Regions from separate parts of the Arthrobacter sp. 179 genome, predicted to be linked through region 1. Evidence: predicted binding sites of a transcription regulator. Region 1 holds the regulator's gene; the other holds the start of a gene.
What was found. Region 1 encodes HspR, which represses chaperone genes until heat shock. Its sites were predicted from a motif close to AAGTTGAGTCNNNNNGACTCAACTT; they were not measured.
Positions count from the first base shown of each region.

Region 2: clpB (ATP-dependent chaperone ClpB) is a predicted target of HspR. The motif match lies at 5,189-5,213, and genes of this name have one in related genera.

Region 1 is NZ_JBQSYU010000028.1:2,542-10,486, forward strand. It holds gene ACT3UE_RS14060 (YccF domain-containing protein) at 271-687, opposite strand; gene trmB (tRNA (guanosine(46)-N7)-methyltransferase TrmB) at 776-1,666, shown strand; gene ACT3UE_RS14070 (alpha/beta hydrolase) at 1,659-2,597, opposite strand; gene ACT3UE_RS14075 (heat shock protein transcriptional repressor HspR) at 2,609-3,055, opposite strand; gene ACT3UE_RS14080 (DnaJ C-terminal domain-containing protein) at 3,116-4,093, opposite strand; gene ACT3UE_RS14085 (nucleotide exchange factor GrpE) at 4,176-4,811, opposite strand; gene dnaK (molecular chaperone DnaK) at 4,827-6,686, opposite strand; gene ACT3UE_RS14095 (DEAD/DEAH box helicase) at 6,930-7,945, opposite strand, start outside.
Region 2 is NZ_JBQSYU010000016.1:66,873-74,817, forward strand. It holds gene purM (phosphoribosylformylglycinamidine cyclo-ligase) at 1-364, shown strand, start outside; gene ACT3UE_RS10900 (Sir2 family NAD-dependent protein deacetylase) at 471-1,415, opposite strand; gene ACT3UE_RS10905 (DUF3073 domain-containing protein) at 1,525-1,752, opposite strand; gene ACT3UE_RS10910 (septum formation family protein) at 1,948-2,544, shown strand; gene clpB (ATP-dependent chaperone ClpB) at 2,541-5,153, opposite strand; gene ACT3UE_RS10920 (TnsA-like heteromeric transposase endonuclease subunit) at 5,359-6,096, shown strand; gene ACT3UE_RS10925 (transposase) at 6,089-7,945, shown strand, end outside.

The sequences.
Region 1 (7,945 bases):
GCTTTCGGCGTCGTCTCCCGACTCGATGCGGCGGCCCTCTGACCTATTCGGTCCATGTATTGCTATCAACTCTCATTGTGGGGGCGATCACTAACGGTCGATAACTATGCCACATAAGTCAAGGACGGAAGAGTGCAATTCGAGAGGAATCGTCTTCCCTGCCGGCCCGACCGGCGGCTGGAGGCCCGGGTCGACGGCCTCGGGGCACATGCCGGGGCGGCGGGATCCGCGGGCCCGGCAGGCTGCTTGGTTCGCCGGACCCGGAACCGTTCAGGCGGCCGGGCCCATCGGCAGGCGCGACCCCGAGGGCACGATGACCTTGCCCAGGGGCACCAGGGAGACGGGGATCAGTTTGAGGTTGGCGATGCCCAGCGGAATGCCGATGATGCTGACGAACATCGGGATGGCGGTGACCACATGCCCGATGGCGATCCAGATCCCCGCCACGAGGATCCACACGACATTGCCCACGGTGGAGAAGAAGCCGGTCCGCCCGCCCCGGTCCACGATGGTGCGGCCGAAGGGCCACAGCGCATAGTTGGCGATCCTGAACGAGGCCAGCCCGAAGGGGATGGTCACGATCAGCACGCAACACACGACCCCGGCGGCCAGGTAGCCCAGGGCCAGCCAGAATCCGCCGAAGACGAGCCAGATGATGTTCAGGATCAGGTTCAGGGGTCCGTTCATGTCTCCAGTGTGCCCGTCCGCGGCCGGCGCCGCCATCCGGGAAGACCCTGACATGACGTCCATCGCGGCGACGACTAACGTGGACCCAATGAATGATCCCGCAGCCCCCAAGCCCCCTGTCAACGGCCGCGCCGCCGACGATTTGCGCTTCTACCGGACCGATCCGGTGTCCTTCGTCCGCCGCGGGTCCCGTTTGCACGGCAAGCGCAAGGACTCCTGGGACCGGCTCTCCGGGGACTACGTCATCCAGGTTCCACGCCATCATGCAGACACCTCGGTCCACGAGGATTTCCGCTTCGACGCCGAGGAGGCCTTCGGCCGTCGGGCCCCGCTGACCGTGGAGATCGGTACCGGGCTGGGCGAAGCCATCGCCGAAGCCGCCGAAGCCCATCCCGAACGGGATTTCCTCGCCGTGGAGGTCTATCTGCCCGGCCTGGCCCAGTTGATGGCCCGGATCGACGCGAAGGGGCTGACCAATGTGCGGGCCGTGCAGGCCAACGCCCCCGAGGTCCTCGATGTGATGCTGGAGCCCGGTTCGGTGGATGAACTCTGGATCTTCTTCTCCGACCCCTGGCATAAGACCCGGCACCACAAGCGTCGGCTCATCAAGGAATCGTTCCTGCCCAAGGCCGCCCGTGTGCTGGCCCCCGGCGGCATCTGGCGCCTGGCCACCGATTGGTCGCAGTATGCCGAACAGATGCGTTCGATCCTCGACGCCTCGAAGGATTTCACATCCCTGCACCCCGGCGAATGCGCCGGGGAGGACTCCCCCCTGAGCCGGGTCCGCCGCGACGGTCTGGAGGGCCACGACCCGGAGCCGGGTTTCACAGACGATCTCGGGGGGTGGGCCCCACGCTACGCGGGGCGGGTGCGCACGAGCTTCGAGGCCAAGGCCGTGGCCGCGGGCCGTCTGGTCTTCGATCTGGCCTACCGCCGGGAACCGGAGGCGGACGGGGACCGCCGGGGGCCGGTCAGCTGAACGGAGGGGTCCCCCCGATGAGGATCCGGGCCAGGTTGTGCAGCGAGAGCGTGCCGGGGTCCCGATAGCCGTATTCGGGGTCATCGGATCCGGGCACGAAGCGGGAGGTGTTGTGCCCGGTGACGGCATGCAGCCCCGATTCCGGGTGTCCTTCCACGGCGAACGGCAGCCCGGCGACCGTGGTCCGCCCACTGAGGAGCCGGCCGCATCGGGCCAGCAGGTCCCGGCTCGCCACGGCCTCGTATCGGCGGCTTGATGGGATGCCCAAGTCAGACGGGTCCCGCAACAAGCGGTCCGGAATTCCCGCCGAACCAATGGTGGCCAGCGTGTCGATCAAGGGGCCCGCCTGGCCGGCCGGGGGTGGTTCGGCATCCAACCGGGCGAGCGCGTACGCGGCCAACGTCGCCCCGTAGGAATGTGCTTCGATCGCCATCCTGGCCGTACGGGGAAGGAGCTCCCCGACCCGACGGATGTCGAAGGCCAGCCGCGCGGCACAGGTCCGGGCGGTACGGTCCGAGAGGGCCCTGAACATCCCCGGTGCGGGATACCCGAGCCAGGCGATGACGGCCGGGGCTCCGGCACCGGCGGCCCGCTGTTCAAGCAGGAGTTCGCCGGCTTCACGGGCCGTGCCCCACATGGCGGTTCCGGGACGGATGCCTGCCCCGGAGACCTGCCAGGTCAGGTGGGTGGCATGGTCGGGGTCCCCGAGCACCACGGCCGCCAACGGATGCGGTCCTTCCAGGTCCAGGAAGAGCAGCCGTCTGGCGGGAAGCCGCCGGTGCATGGACGTGGGCCTCAGCGCATGGGCGACCCCGTCCACTGCCGCCTTGCGGTCCTGATCGAATCCGTCACGCCGGCCCTTGGTGATCTCGAAGCCGCGCTCCGCCCGCTCGATCAGCTCGGCAACGGTCGCCAGCGTCCCGGGGACCATGAGGTGTCCGCCTAGTCCTGGGCTCGCCAGATGACGACGGCCTGGCTGCGGGCCCTGGGGCGTTCCCCCCGGGCCAGGGTGACGACGTCACCGCCGCCGGCTCCGGCGGCAAAGACCCGTTCCATCTCCGAGGACCTGCGGTCGGCTTCGGCCAGTTCCTGACTCAGTTCCGCCACACGGGAACGCAGCGCCGCAACCTGGTTCTCGAGTTCCAGGACCCGCCGGATCCCTTCCAGCGAGACCCCCGCCTTCGAGAGGCTCTGGACCTCCCGCAGCAATTCGACATCATGCTTGGAATAGCGCCGCTGCTTGCCGCGCTGCCGCGAGGGCGAGACCAATCCCATGCGGTCGTACTGGCGCAGTGTCTGCGGGTGCATATCGGCCAGTTCGGCCGCGACGGAGATCACGAATACCGGGATGAAACGATCGTTGATGGCCAGTGCCTTGCCTACCGCCATGTGCTTGCCTCCTCCTGGTGTGTTCGGTTCCGCCGTGCTTCCCGCGCCCCGGGCCCGCCGCTAGAGTACCGCCTTGGTGGCGATCCCGGCGCGGGGATCCGCGTCGGCGGTTGCTTCGGCGAAGGCCTTGACGGCTTCCTGCGCCTCGGCATTGAGCTTCTGCGGTACGACGACCTCGACGGTGACCAGCAGATCGCCGACGGCCTTGGACGTCTTCACCCCGCGCCCCTTCAGCCGCAGGGTCCGCCCCGATGAGGTCCCGGCGGGGATCTTCATCTTCACGGTCTCCCCGGTCAGCGTGGGGACCTCCAACGTGGCTCCCAGGGCGGCCTCGGAGAAGCCCACCGGCAGGTGGATCCGGATGTTGTTGCCCTCGCGGGCGAAGAAGGCATGCGGTTTGACCGAAACCTTCACCAACAGGTCCCCGTTTCCTGCCGGGCTGCGCTGGCCCTTGCCCCGGACCCTGACACTCTGGCCGTCACGGATGCCCGCGGGGATGCGCACGTCGATGACGTCGCCATCGGGTTCGCGCAGTCCGATGCTGGTGCCGCGGATGGACCCGGCGAAGGAAATCGTGGTCGAAGCGGTCCGATCGGCGCCCTTCTGCGGGGCCTGCTGGAAGCCGCCGAATCCGCCACCACCAAAGAGGTCCGCGAATTCGGGGGGAACCTGGCCGCCTCCGGGGAACCCGCCACCGCGGCGTCCCCCGCCCCCCTGGTTGAACAGGTTGCCGAAGACGTCGTCGAATCCCGCGCCGCCACCGGAGGGCCCTCCGGCGCCTCCGGAGGTGAACCGGGCGCCGGATCCCATCGCCCGGATGGCGTCGTACTGTTCGCGTTCCTCGGGGTCGGACAGCACCGAATTGGCCTCGGTGATGTCCTTGAACTTCTTTTCCGCGGCCTCATCGCCGGGATTGGTGTCGGGGTGGTATTTGCGCGCCATCTTGCGGTAGGACTTCTTGATATCGGCGTCGCTGGCGTCCTTGGAGACGCCGAGGGTGGCGTAGAAATCCTTGTTGACCCAATCCTGACTGGCCATCGGGCGCCTCCTGTTTCCTGGTTGTTTCTCAAGCTAATGGGGTCCCGGCCGCCCCACCGGTGGTGGGGCGGCCGGGGGTGGTTCATTCTCCCGTGGAGACAACCACCTGGGCGGCACGGATGACGCGCTCGCCCTTCTGGTAGCCGATCCGCAGGACCTGGGCCACGTGGTCCTCGGGGACCTCGGAGCTGGGTTGCTGCATCAGGGCCTCGTGGAAGTTCGGGTCGAAGACGACCCCCACTTCCTCGATCCGGGTCAGTCCGTGGCCCGCGAGGATGGCGTCGATCTTGTTCGCCACCGCCGCGAACGGCCCTTCCTCGAGATCGCCGTGCTTGCGGGCGGCGTCGAGATCGTCGAGTACGGGCAGCAGGCTGACGAGCACCGACTGGACGGCGAGGTCGCGCACGGATTCCCGATCGCGCTCGACGCGCTTGCGGTAGTTCACGTACTCGGCCTGCAGACGCAGCAGGTCGTTACGCAGTTCCGCTTCGACGTCGGACGCCGCCGCGGGCTGCTCCTGCTGGTCGCCTGCCTCGTTGAGGATCTGCTCGGCCTGGGCCAGCGCATCCTCCGACTCGGCACCTTCCGCTGCAGCGGTCGCTTCCTCATGCCCTTCGGCGCCGCGCACTTCGCCCGTCTCGGGATCGACCTTGCGCTTATCGGTGAAGCGCACCGGCTCGTCGCCGTCGTGCTCTTCTTCGTTGCCGTGTTCTGGCATCAGATTCGAACCGCCTTACTTCTTCTCTTCGTCTTCTTCGTCGACAACCTCGGCGTCGACGATGTCCTCGTCGGGCGCCTCGGTGCCTTCGGACTCCCCGGCTTCACCGGCGGCGCCTTCGGACTCGGCCTGGGCGTAGATGGCTTCGCCGAGCTTGGTCTGCGACTCCTGGAGCTTCTCGTACGCGGCCTTGACCTCGTCGTCGTTGTCCTGGCCCTCAAGGGCAGCCTTGACGGCGTCGACGTCGGCCTGGACCTCGGTCTTGACCTCCTCGGGCAGCTTGTCCTCGTTGTCCTTGATGAGCTTGTCCACGGAGTAGGCGGACTGCTCGGCGGAGTTGCGGGTGTCGGCGGCCTCGCGGCGCACCTTGTCCTCGGCGGCGTGCTCCTCGGCTTCCTGGACCATGCGGTCGATGTCTTCCTTCGCCAGCGAGGTACCGCCGGTGATGGTCATCGACTGCTCGGTGCCGGTGCCCTTGTCCTTGGCGGAGACGTGCACGATGCCGTTGGCGTCGATGTCGAAGGTGACCTCGACCTGCGGCACGCCACGCTGGGCCGGCGCGATGCCGGTCAGTTCGAACGTGCCCAGCGGCTTGTTGTCCCGGGTGAACTCGCGTTCGCCCTGGAAGACCTGGATCGACACGGACGGCTGGTTGTCGTCGGCCGTGGTGAAGGTTTCCGAACGCTTGGTCGGGATGGCCGTGTTGCGCTCGATGAGCTTGGTCATCACCCCGCCCTTGGTCTCGATGCCCAGCGATAGCGGGGTCACGTCGATCAGCAGGACGTCCTTGCGCTCGCCCTTCAGGACACCGGCCTGCAGCGCGGCGCCCACGGCGACGACCTCATCCGGGTTGACGCCCTTGTTGGCTTCCTTGCCGGCCAGTTCCTGGACCAGCTCGGCAACGGCCGGCATGCGGGTGGAGCCGCCGACGAGGATGACGTGCGCGATATCGGAGACCTTGACGCCGGCTTCCTTGATCACGTCGTTGAACGGCTTGCGGGCCCGCTCCAGCAGATCCTTGGTGAGGTCCTGGAACTTGGCGCGGGAGAGGTGCTCGTCCAGGTGGACCGGGCCATCGGCGGTGACCGAAAGGTACTGCAGCGAGATGTTGGTGCTGGAGGCGCTGGAGAGTTCCTTCTTGGCCTGCTCGGCCGCTTCCTTCAGACGCTGCAGGGCGATCTTGTCCTTGGACAGGTCGGCACCCTTGGCCTTGGCCTGGGACAGCAGCCAGTCGACGACGCGCTGATCCCAGTCGTCGCCACCGAGGCGGTTGTCGCCGGAGGTCGAGCGCACCTGGATGGTGGAGAAGTCGTCTTCGTCCTTGCCGACTTCGAGCAGCGAGACGTCGAAGGTGCCGCCGCCGAGGTCGAACACGAGGATCAGCTCGTCTTCCTTGCCCTTGTCCAGGCCGTAGGCCAGTGCGGCAGCCGTGGGCTCGTTGACGATGCGCAGCACGTTCAGGCCCGAGATCTCGCCGGCTTCCTTGGTGGCCTGGCGCTCGGCGTCGTTGAAGTAGGCCGGGACGGTGATGACCGCGTCGGTGACCTTTTCGCCCAGGTAGGACTCGGCGTCGTGCTTAAGCTTCATGAGGGTACGGGCGGAGATTTCCTGCGCCGTGTACTTCTTGTCATCGATGGTGGTGCTCCAGTCGGTGCCCATGCTGCGCTTGACCGAGGAGATCGTGCGATCGATGTTGTTGACTGCCTGGCGCTTGGCGATTTCGCCGACCAGGACTTCGCCGGCCTTGGAGAAGGCCACCACGGACGGAGTGGTGCGTGCGCCTTCGGCGTTGGCGATGACAGTGGGCTCGCCGCCTTCCAGGACGGAGACGACCGAGTTGGTGGTTCCGAGGTCGATACCTACGGCACGAGACATAATGCATCCTTCTTTCCGGTGGGAAATGCTGGTTCCTCCGCCCAACCGGGGAGGTTGAGCGTTCTGCACTCAAGTCTACTCGGGCTCATTTCATTGTCAATTCGAACTTGAGCGCAGTTGGCTCAAGTTTGGATTCCGGCCCCGATCCGGGCACGCAAAAGGCGCCTTTGCCCCGTCAAATGACGGGGCAACGGCGCCTGGGACGGTGAACGGGGTGATCCGATTCACCTCATGCGTGGAGGTCTAGCCCTTGGAATTGGACTGCGGTGCTCCGGCTCGACGGCTACCGCGACCGCGCCCCGGGCGTCCGGCGCCAAGGGCTTCCTGGGTCTTCTGCCCGATGGCGTCACCGATGGTGCTGCCCTGGCGGGCCCCCGATGAGGTGGGACGCGGGGACGAGGACGGGCGGCTGGTGTTGGCATCGCGCCCCTCGGGACGCCCCGACCCCTGGCGCTGTCCGGAACGGCTGCGGCCGCCCCCGGAACGCTGGCTTCCGGCACGCTGGCCGCCATTGCGCCCTCCGGCACGCTCACCGTTGCGTTCCCCGCGCACGGGGCCCGGACGGCCGCCGCGCTCGCCACGGGGCCGGTCATCACGTGACCGCTCGCCTCCGTCGCGTCCGCCACGGCTGTCGACACCGGCTGCGGAGCCTTCGCCACGAGCCGCCGGACGCCCCGGACGTGAGTTCCCGCGCCCGCCCCGGCGGCGTCCACGGCCTCCGGCGGCATCGGAATCGGCCAGGGTCTTGGCGCGCGGGTTCGATTGCGGGCGCGGCGCCACATAGGTGACCGGCTCGGCCTTGTCGCCGCGGACGGCGGCCACGGCCGCGGACTGCGGGCTGACCTTTTCGAAGGGGACCTTGATCCCGGCGGCCCGCATCAGGGACTTCACGTCCCCCTGCTGGTCGGGGGTCGCGATGGTTGCCACCGCGCCGGCGGATCCGGCGCGGGCGGTCCGGCCGGAACGGTGCAGGTATGCCTTGTGCTCGGCGGGCGGATCGATATGGACGACCAGCTCGACGCCATCGACGTGCACACCACGGGCGGCGACGTCGGTGGCCACCAGCACGCGGGCATCCCCACCGGAGAATGCCGCCAGGTTGCGGTCCCGGGCGTTCTGGCTCAGGTTCCCATGCAGGTCCACCGCGGGGACCCCCGCTTTGGATAGCCAGACGGCCATCTTCTTGGCGTGGTGCTTGGTGCGCATGAACATGATGCGTCGTCCGGTCCCCGACGCCAGTTCGAGCACCAGCTCCTTCT
Region 2 (7,945 bases), on a different contig from region 1:
CGTCACCGGTGGTGGCCTGGCGGCGAACCTGGCCCGCGTGCTGCCACAGGGACTCATGGCCTCGGTGGACCGTTCGACCTGGTCGCTGCCGGCGGTGTTCACCGTCATCAGTGAGCTGGGGGGTGTCCCCCAGTCCGACCTGGAGCGCACGCTGAACCTGGGGGTGGGCATGATCGCGATCGTCGACGGCGCATCGGCAGATGCTGCCGTGGCCCGGCTGAACGACCGCGGTGTCCCCTCCTGGGTCGCCGGGACGGTCGGGACCGTCACGGAGGAAGCGTCGAGCGCCGGTACGGACTTCGTCCAGGGTGCCAAGGGCGTCGACGGCGGAGCCGTGTTGATGCGCGGGGCCTACGCCGGCTGATCCGGTTTCCCCTGCCGACCGCCGCGTTCCCGCTCAGGGGGCGCGGCGGTCGTCATGGAGCTCCAGGCCAGCGGACCAACCCGCCGATCCGGGATGCGCCAGGGCTCTAGCTGGGGTCTTCGAGGCCCAGGGCCCGGGTCAGTTCATGCAGGGCAGGGGTGACCCGGGTGCGCCATCTCCAGTCGGCCTTTGCATCGCCGCGGCTGGGCCCGCCGTTGATGATGCCCACCGGCCGCCCGGCGGCCACGGCGTTGAGCACCAACTTATAGCCGCTCATGACCGCCAGACTCGACCCGATGACCAGCAGCCCCCGGGAGCCCTTCTCCAGGTGCTTCAGCGTCTCCTTGCGCTCCACCGGGACGTTCTCCCCGAAGTAGACGACGTCGGGTTTGAGTTCCATGCTGCCGCAGGACAGGCACCCGACCATGGTGAAGTCGGCGATCTGGTCTGCACTGAGAGTGATGTCGCCGTCGGGGTTCACCGAATCGGGGTCCACGACGATCCGATCGAGGTATCCCGGATTGGCCTCCACCAGCCTCCGGTCGAGATCGACACGGTTTTCCACGAAGCCGCAGTTCAGGCACTTCACCTCATCGAGGTCCCCGTGCAAAGGCAACACCTCGGTGGATCCTGCGAGACGGTGCAGGCCATCAACGTTCTGGGTCACGACGCCGTTGAGGAATCCCGCTTGCTGAAGTGAGGCCACCAACCGGTGCCCCTCGTTGGGCTCCGATCCGGACATCCTGCGCCATCCCACGAAACTGCGGGCCCAATAGCGTTGGCGGGCCCCGGAATCGTGTTTGAACTCCTGGAAGGTCATTGGCCGATGGGAGCGCAGGGAACCGTTCGGGCCGCGATAGTCGGGGATCCCCGAGTCGGTCGAGATCCCGGCACCGGTCAGGGCCAGGACGGATCCACCCTCAAGCATCGTGGTGATGCCACGCCGGGCGACGTCAGGGGCCTGGGGTGGTGCCGACTCGGCGACGACCCGCTCGATGGAACGGATCGCCGCCCGGTGCGCGTTGGCGATCGGCAGGTCCATGGGCATCATCCTGGCTTCCGGGCATGAAGAAGTACACAGGCGACACGGTTGTGTCGTCCGGCGTCGGTGCACCGTATCGGGTGGAACTCATTGCCACCGCATCGAGGGGATGCCGTGGTCAGCCGATCCGACGGGATTCGCCCTCGTCGTCATCGCTGGAATACCTGTCCGCATACTCCGCGTAGTCCGCGTCGTAGGAATCGTCGGCATGCGCAGAGGAGCCTGTCCCATGACCGCGGCCTTGTCCGAGCTCGCGTTGCAGGGCAGACAAATCAGTGGCCGGGGAATAGTACTTGATATCCCTGGCCTGTCGTGTCGCTTTTGCCTTCTGACGGCCGCGCCCCATGGCGTGACCCCCTTTATCGCTAGATCCGGAGGTGGTCCCTCACGTGAGGAGGAAGGCCCCGGAGAATGTGGCTGTTTCTTTCGTATTCCAAGGTTAACATGTTTCCCAGTCGGGTGCCGTCCCGACGACTCCCGGGCGCCCGTTAGAGTAGGTGGTAATACTCTCATCGCCGCACTCGTCCTGAAGGGAGCGTCCGTGGAGCAGCCCCCCGATCAGCAACCGCCGGGTTACCAACCAGCGCGGTCGGCACGGACCCAAGTCTCCCACCGGTTCGGGATCGCCCCCGTCTGGTTGGTGATCGGTTCCATCGGCATCATCCTGATCCTGGTCTTCGGCGTCACCCGGTTGGTCCAGTCCAGGCAACCGGACCCCGAACCCACGGACAGCGTGGCGCGCAACAGCTCCCCGGGGATCGACGGGATCATCGCGGAGAAGGCCCCTGCCTCGCAATTCGAGGTCGGCGACTGCCTGGCGGAGTTCAGTTCCCCGCTCGAGCCGGCGACGATCGTCACCTGCTCGACGCCGCATGCGGCCCAGCTCATTGGCCTCGAGACCCTCGAAGACGTCCCCTTTCCCGGGGATCCACGGGTGACCACGAAGGCGGAAGAGGCCTGCCGGGCGATCGAGCTCGATCCCGAGGCTGCGCTGGAAGGCAACTGGAACTATGCCTTCAGCCGCCCCTCCTCGGGAACCTGGGAGGCCGGGGATCGCAGTGTCGCCTGCTTCCTCGCGCTGGAGGAGGGAACGACGACGGTCTCGCTCCTCCCGGCCTCCGAAACGACCTCCACCTAGCTGGCGGTGCCTGTCGGCGCGGCAGTGGACCGGTTGACCGTCAGTGCCTCCGCCTCGGCATCGAGCTGGACGTCCACGGTGTCCCCGTCGACGATTGCCCCGGAGAGCACCGCCTTGGCCAGACGATCCCCGATTTCGCGCTGGACCAGCCGACGCAGGGGTCGCGCCCCGTACGCGGGGTCGTATCCGGTCCTGGCCAGCCATTCCCGGGCTTCGTCGCTGACCTGCAGGCTCAGCCGCCGTTCGGAGAGTCGACGGGCCAGGGTGGCCACCTGGATCTCCACGATCCGGCCCAGCTGGTCCAGGGAGAGCGGATCAAAGAGGATGACGTCATCCAGGCGGTTCAGGAACTCGGGTTTGAACGAGGTGTTCACGATGTTCATGACCGCTTCCTTCTTGGCTGTGGCGTCCAGCGCGGGATCGACCAGGAATTGTGAACCCAGGTTGGACGTGAGCACCAGGATGGTGTTGCGGAAGTCCACCGTACGGCCCTGCCCATCGGTCAGGCGCCCGTCGTCGAGGACCTGCAGGAGGATGTCGAAGACCTCGGGATGGGCCTTCTCCACCTCGTCCAGCAGGATCACCGAATACGGCCGACGGCGAACCGCTTCGGTGAGTTGTCCGCCTTCCTCATAACCGACATACCCCGGAGGGGCGCCGACGAGCCGGGATACCGCATGCTTCTCGGAGTACTCGGACATGTCGATGCGTACCATGGCGTGTTCGTCGTCGAACAAGAAGTCCGCGAGCGCCTTGGCCAGTTCCGTCTTGCCCACGCCGGTGGGTCCGAGGAACAGGAACGAGCCCGTGGGCCGGTCGGGGTCGGCGATCCCTGCCCGGGAGCGTCGCACGGCGTCGGAGACCGCGGTGACGGCATTGGACTGGCCGATCAGCCGCTGCCCGAGCAGGGACTCCATGTCCAGCAATTTCTGGCTTTCGCCTTGGAGCATGCGTCCGGCGGGGATCCCGGTCCAGGCCGAGATCACTTCGGCGATGTCATCGGCGGTGACTTCATCGGAGACCATCGTCTCCTCGTGGGCGCCTTCGGCCTCTTCGGCCTGGGCGGCGTCGAGCTGCCGCTGCAATTCGGGGATCTCACCGTAGAGCAGGCGCGATGCCTTCTCCAGGTCCCCCTCCCGTTGCATCCGCTCGGCCCGTGAGCGCAGCTCGTCGAGCTGGACCTTCAGATCGCCGACACGGTTCAGGCCTGCCTTTTCGGCGTCCCACCGGGCGTTCAGGGCATCGAGCCGTTCGCGCCGGTCGGCCATATCCGCACGCAGTGCCTCGAGGCGTTCCCGCGAGGCGGGGTCGTTTTCGCCCTTGAGGGCCAACTCCTCCATCGTCATCCGGTCCACCACGCGGCGCAGCTCGTCGATCTCCTCGGGAGCCGAATCGATTTCCATGCGGAGCCGGGAGGCGGCCTCGTCAACCAGATCGATGGCCTTGTCCGGCAGCTGGCGACCGGAGATGTAACGGTTGGACAGGGTGGCCGCGGCCACCACCGCCGAGTCGGCGATCTCTACCTTATGGTGTGCCTCGTAGCGTTCCTTGAGACCGCGCAGGATGCCGATCGTGTCGTCAACGCTGGGTTCGCCGACATAGACCTGCGCAAAACGGCGTTCCAGGGCAGGGTCCTTCTCGATGTTCTGCCGGTATTCGTCCAGGGTGGTGGCCCCGATCAGCCGCAGTTCGCCGCGGGCCAGCATCGGCTTGAGCATGTTGCCGGCATCCATGGCGCCCTCGGAGGCCCCGGCACCGACCACGGTGTGGATTTCGTCGATGAACGTGACGATCTGTCCGTCCGAATCCCGGATCTCCTCCAGGACCGCCTTGAGGCGTTCCTCGAATTCGCCCCGGTATTTGGCGCCCGCAACCATCGATCCGAGGTCCAGGGCAATCAGCGTCTTGCCGCGCAATGATTCGGGGACGTCGCCGGCGATCATCCGCTGGGCCAGCCCTTCGACCACTGCGGTTTTGCCGACGCCCGGATCACCGATGAGCACCGGGTTGTTCTTCGTCCGGCGGGAGAGCACCTGGACGAGCCGGCGGATCTCGGCATCACGTCCGATCACCGGGTCGAGTTTGCCCGAACGGGCGATGGCCGTCAGGTCGGTACCGAACTTCTCCAGGGCCTCGAAGGTGCTTTCGGGGTCTTCGGTATCGCGCGGATGATCCCCGCGCAGCCCCTCGACCGCGGCCTTCAGTGCCTGTTCGGAGGCCCCTGCGGATCGCAGGATCTCCCCCGTCCTCCCGGCGTCGGCCGCCAACCCCAGCAGCAGGTGCTCCGCCGATACCCGGCCGAAGCCCAAATCGGAGGCGGCCTTCGTTGCGGCGTTGATGACCTGCAGGAACGACCGTGAGTACTGGGCCTGGGCGACGGTGCTGCCCGAGGAAGCCGGCAGGTCACGAATCGCCCCGCTGGCGGCGACGGAGACCTGGTCCGGGTCGACCGCGGCCTTCTTCAGCAATTCGACGGCCAACGATCCGCGGTCGTCCATCAGCGCCTTGAGCAGATGCGCCGGTTCGACCTGCGCGTTGCCCGCGGTGGAGGCGTTCATGCCGGCAGCCGAGAGGGCTTCCTGGCTCTTGGTGGTGAATTTGGCGTCCATGTGGATCCTTTCCTGGGAGGTCCATCCTCGTTTCAAACTTGAGTCTACCTGACTCAACTCTATTTGGGGATGGGTTATTCCCGGGGCGAAGACCCGGAACCGGGAGTGCTGTAGGATCCTGCTCAAAATGAGAATTTCCTATTGTCATGAGAATTTTTTGAGAATTAATCCGGACTAAACAAGAAAGATGTGACATACTTCATAAATGGAGGAACTCGCTACCGAGGTCCGGTTCCGCCGCACAGGCTCCGAAGATCTCGAAGTGACGAAACTCGCGCTGGTCGATGCTCATGAAGTGATCAGCGGCGATCCCATCCGTCTACCGCCCTCGCATAAGGGCCAACGAAATTTCCCCGGCTTGTTCTGGCTGGCCAAGACACAAAGAACAGTCGTTTACGAAAGCCTCCTTGAACGCGACCGCCTTTGGGCGGCTGATTTCGACCCGAACATCACAGCCGTCGCAACGCAACCACTCCAATTGCAGGGAAAAGACGGCGCCCACCTGCGCCGGCACATCCCCGACATGCTCTTCAGCCACCGCGACGGCAATTTCACCCTTGTTGACGTGAAGCCCGCGGACAAGCTTGCCAACCAGAAGGTGCAGGAGCAGTTCGCATGGACCGGGCGCTTATGCCACGCGAAAGGGTGGACCTACGAGGTCTGGTCCGGCGGGGAACCGGCCTTCATGCGCAACCTGCGCTTCATCGCCGTCGGACGGCGGGCCCGCTTCCTGTACCCGGCGCTATTGGACGAATTGGAACCTCTCGGGCTGCCTGGAATGACGTTGGACCAGCTCGAACAGGCAGCTACCGAACTGGCGGATCCGAAGATGCTGCGGATGGCAGTGATGGCCATGCTCTGGTCCGGCAGGTGGCACGTCGATATGAACGTTCCCCTGTCTAGCCGGACAGTCCTTCTGGAAGCAGGGACGTCCCATGGATGAGGTATTGGACCTGAACGTAGGGAACTTCGTTTGGTTGGATGGCCAGCGGTGGAAAGTCACCGAATTCCAGGCAGACACCGTCCTGCTGTCATCTGGTGCGACGATGCGCCGGACCACCATCAATTCCCTCGTGGGGCGAGCAAGCAACATCGATCCACTCCCCCGCGATAAGGCGTCCGAACGAGACGGATTCAAGACCACAGACCGTGCCTTGTTGGACTCTCTCTCCAAGTCGCAGCTCGAAACCATAGCCAAGCGGGCCGAAGTCCTCGACGGCCTGTTCAAGGCAGGAATCGGCGACAAGCGGACCAAAGAACGCCACGAGATCGCGGCACAAACCCTGGGTGTCGGCGTCAGCACCATCTATCGACTGAAGAAGCAGTACAAGGACCGAGGCCTGGCCGGGCTAGTCGACACGAGGCTCGCACGGGAATCCCGGGACCTGTTGGACCCGGGATGGGAAGCGATCTGCCAAGAGGTCCTGGCCTCGTACCGGGATGCATCGAACCCCACCATCGGAACAGTCATCTCAAAAACGAATCGTGCCTTCGCTGCAAGCTTTCCCGACCAGAAGCCGCCGTCCAGGTCCGTCGCGTATATCCGGGTGAAGCAGCTCGACAAGGGCCGGTACACGTTTGGTGCCGCGAAACAGCGCCGGTCAGTCGCCGGCCGCCCGGACGGTCCCTACGGGCGGCTGCAAGCTGACCGGCCCGGGCAGTTCATCGTCATGGACACCAACAGCCTGGACGTCTTTGCGATGGAACCCGTTTCCTGCCGCTGGGTCAACGTGGAACTCACCGTGGCAATGGATGTTCATTCCAGGGCGGTAACTGGGGTCACGCTGCGGCCCGTCGCCGCCCAATCGGTCGACGTCGCCTCCGTTCTTCACCAGACCGTCACACCGCAGAAGTGGGGTCCAGCCAAAAATGCGCCCACAGGGCCCTATATCGGGATACCGGAGCAGGTTAGCGCGGAGGAAGGGAGCAAGGCCAGTCACGAGCTCCTTCCGGACAGCATCATCGTGGACCATGGCAAGGCATACCTCTCACGTCACGTGCTCGCTGTCTGCGACCGGCTGGGAATCAATGTGCAACCTGCTCGCCCGATCCAACCCACGGACAAGGCCATGATCGAGAGGTTTTTCCGCACCCTCCGGCAATCGCTCCTCGAACACCTGCCCGCCTACAAGGGACCGGATGTCTTCTCGCGGGGCAAGGACGTGGAGAAGTCGGCCTTCTTCTTCGTTTCCGAGCTCGAGCAGATAATCCGCGAATGGGTGGGCATTTACCACGAAACCCCCCACGATAGTTTGCGGGACCCCCACATGCCCGACATCATGCTCACCCCAAACCAGATGTTCGAACGCGGCATTAGCCAATCAGGTGTCCTTCGCCTTCCCGCGAACGACGACGTGGTCATGGAATTCCTTGCAGTGGAGTGGCGACAGATTCATCACTATGGGGTCGAAGTCAACGGTAGACGGTACGACGGGGCAGGCATTTCGCCGTACCGTGGCCAAAAATCTGCGTACACCGGAAAGTTTCCCGGAAAATGGCCAATCTACGTCGACAGGGACGACGTCAGGTGGGTCCACTTTAAGGACCCCGCAGACGGGACGTGGCATAAGCTCGAATGGGAACACGCACACTTCCTGGATACCCCCTTCAGCGCCGAAGCAGCCGACTACACGAGGCGCCTCAGCATCAGCGAAAACAGGTTCCACGACCCGCAATCCGCCGTTATTGCGCTGTTGGAGGACTGGCACGAGAACAAGGTCACCGACCGACGCGCCAGAAACATCGCCAAAAGGGTCAGCGCAACACGAGCGCACCCAGACGAGAGCAGCGAC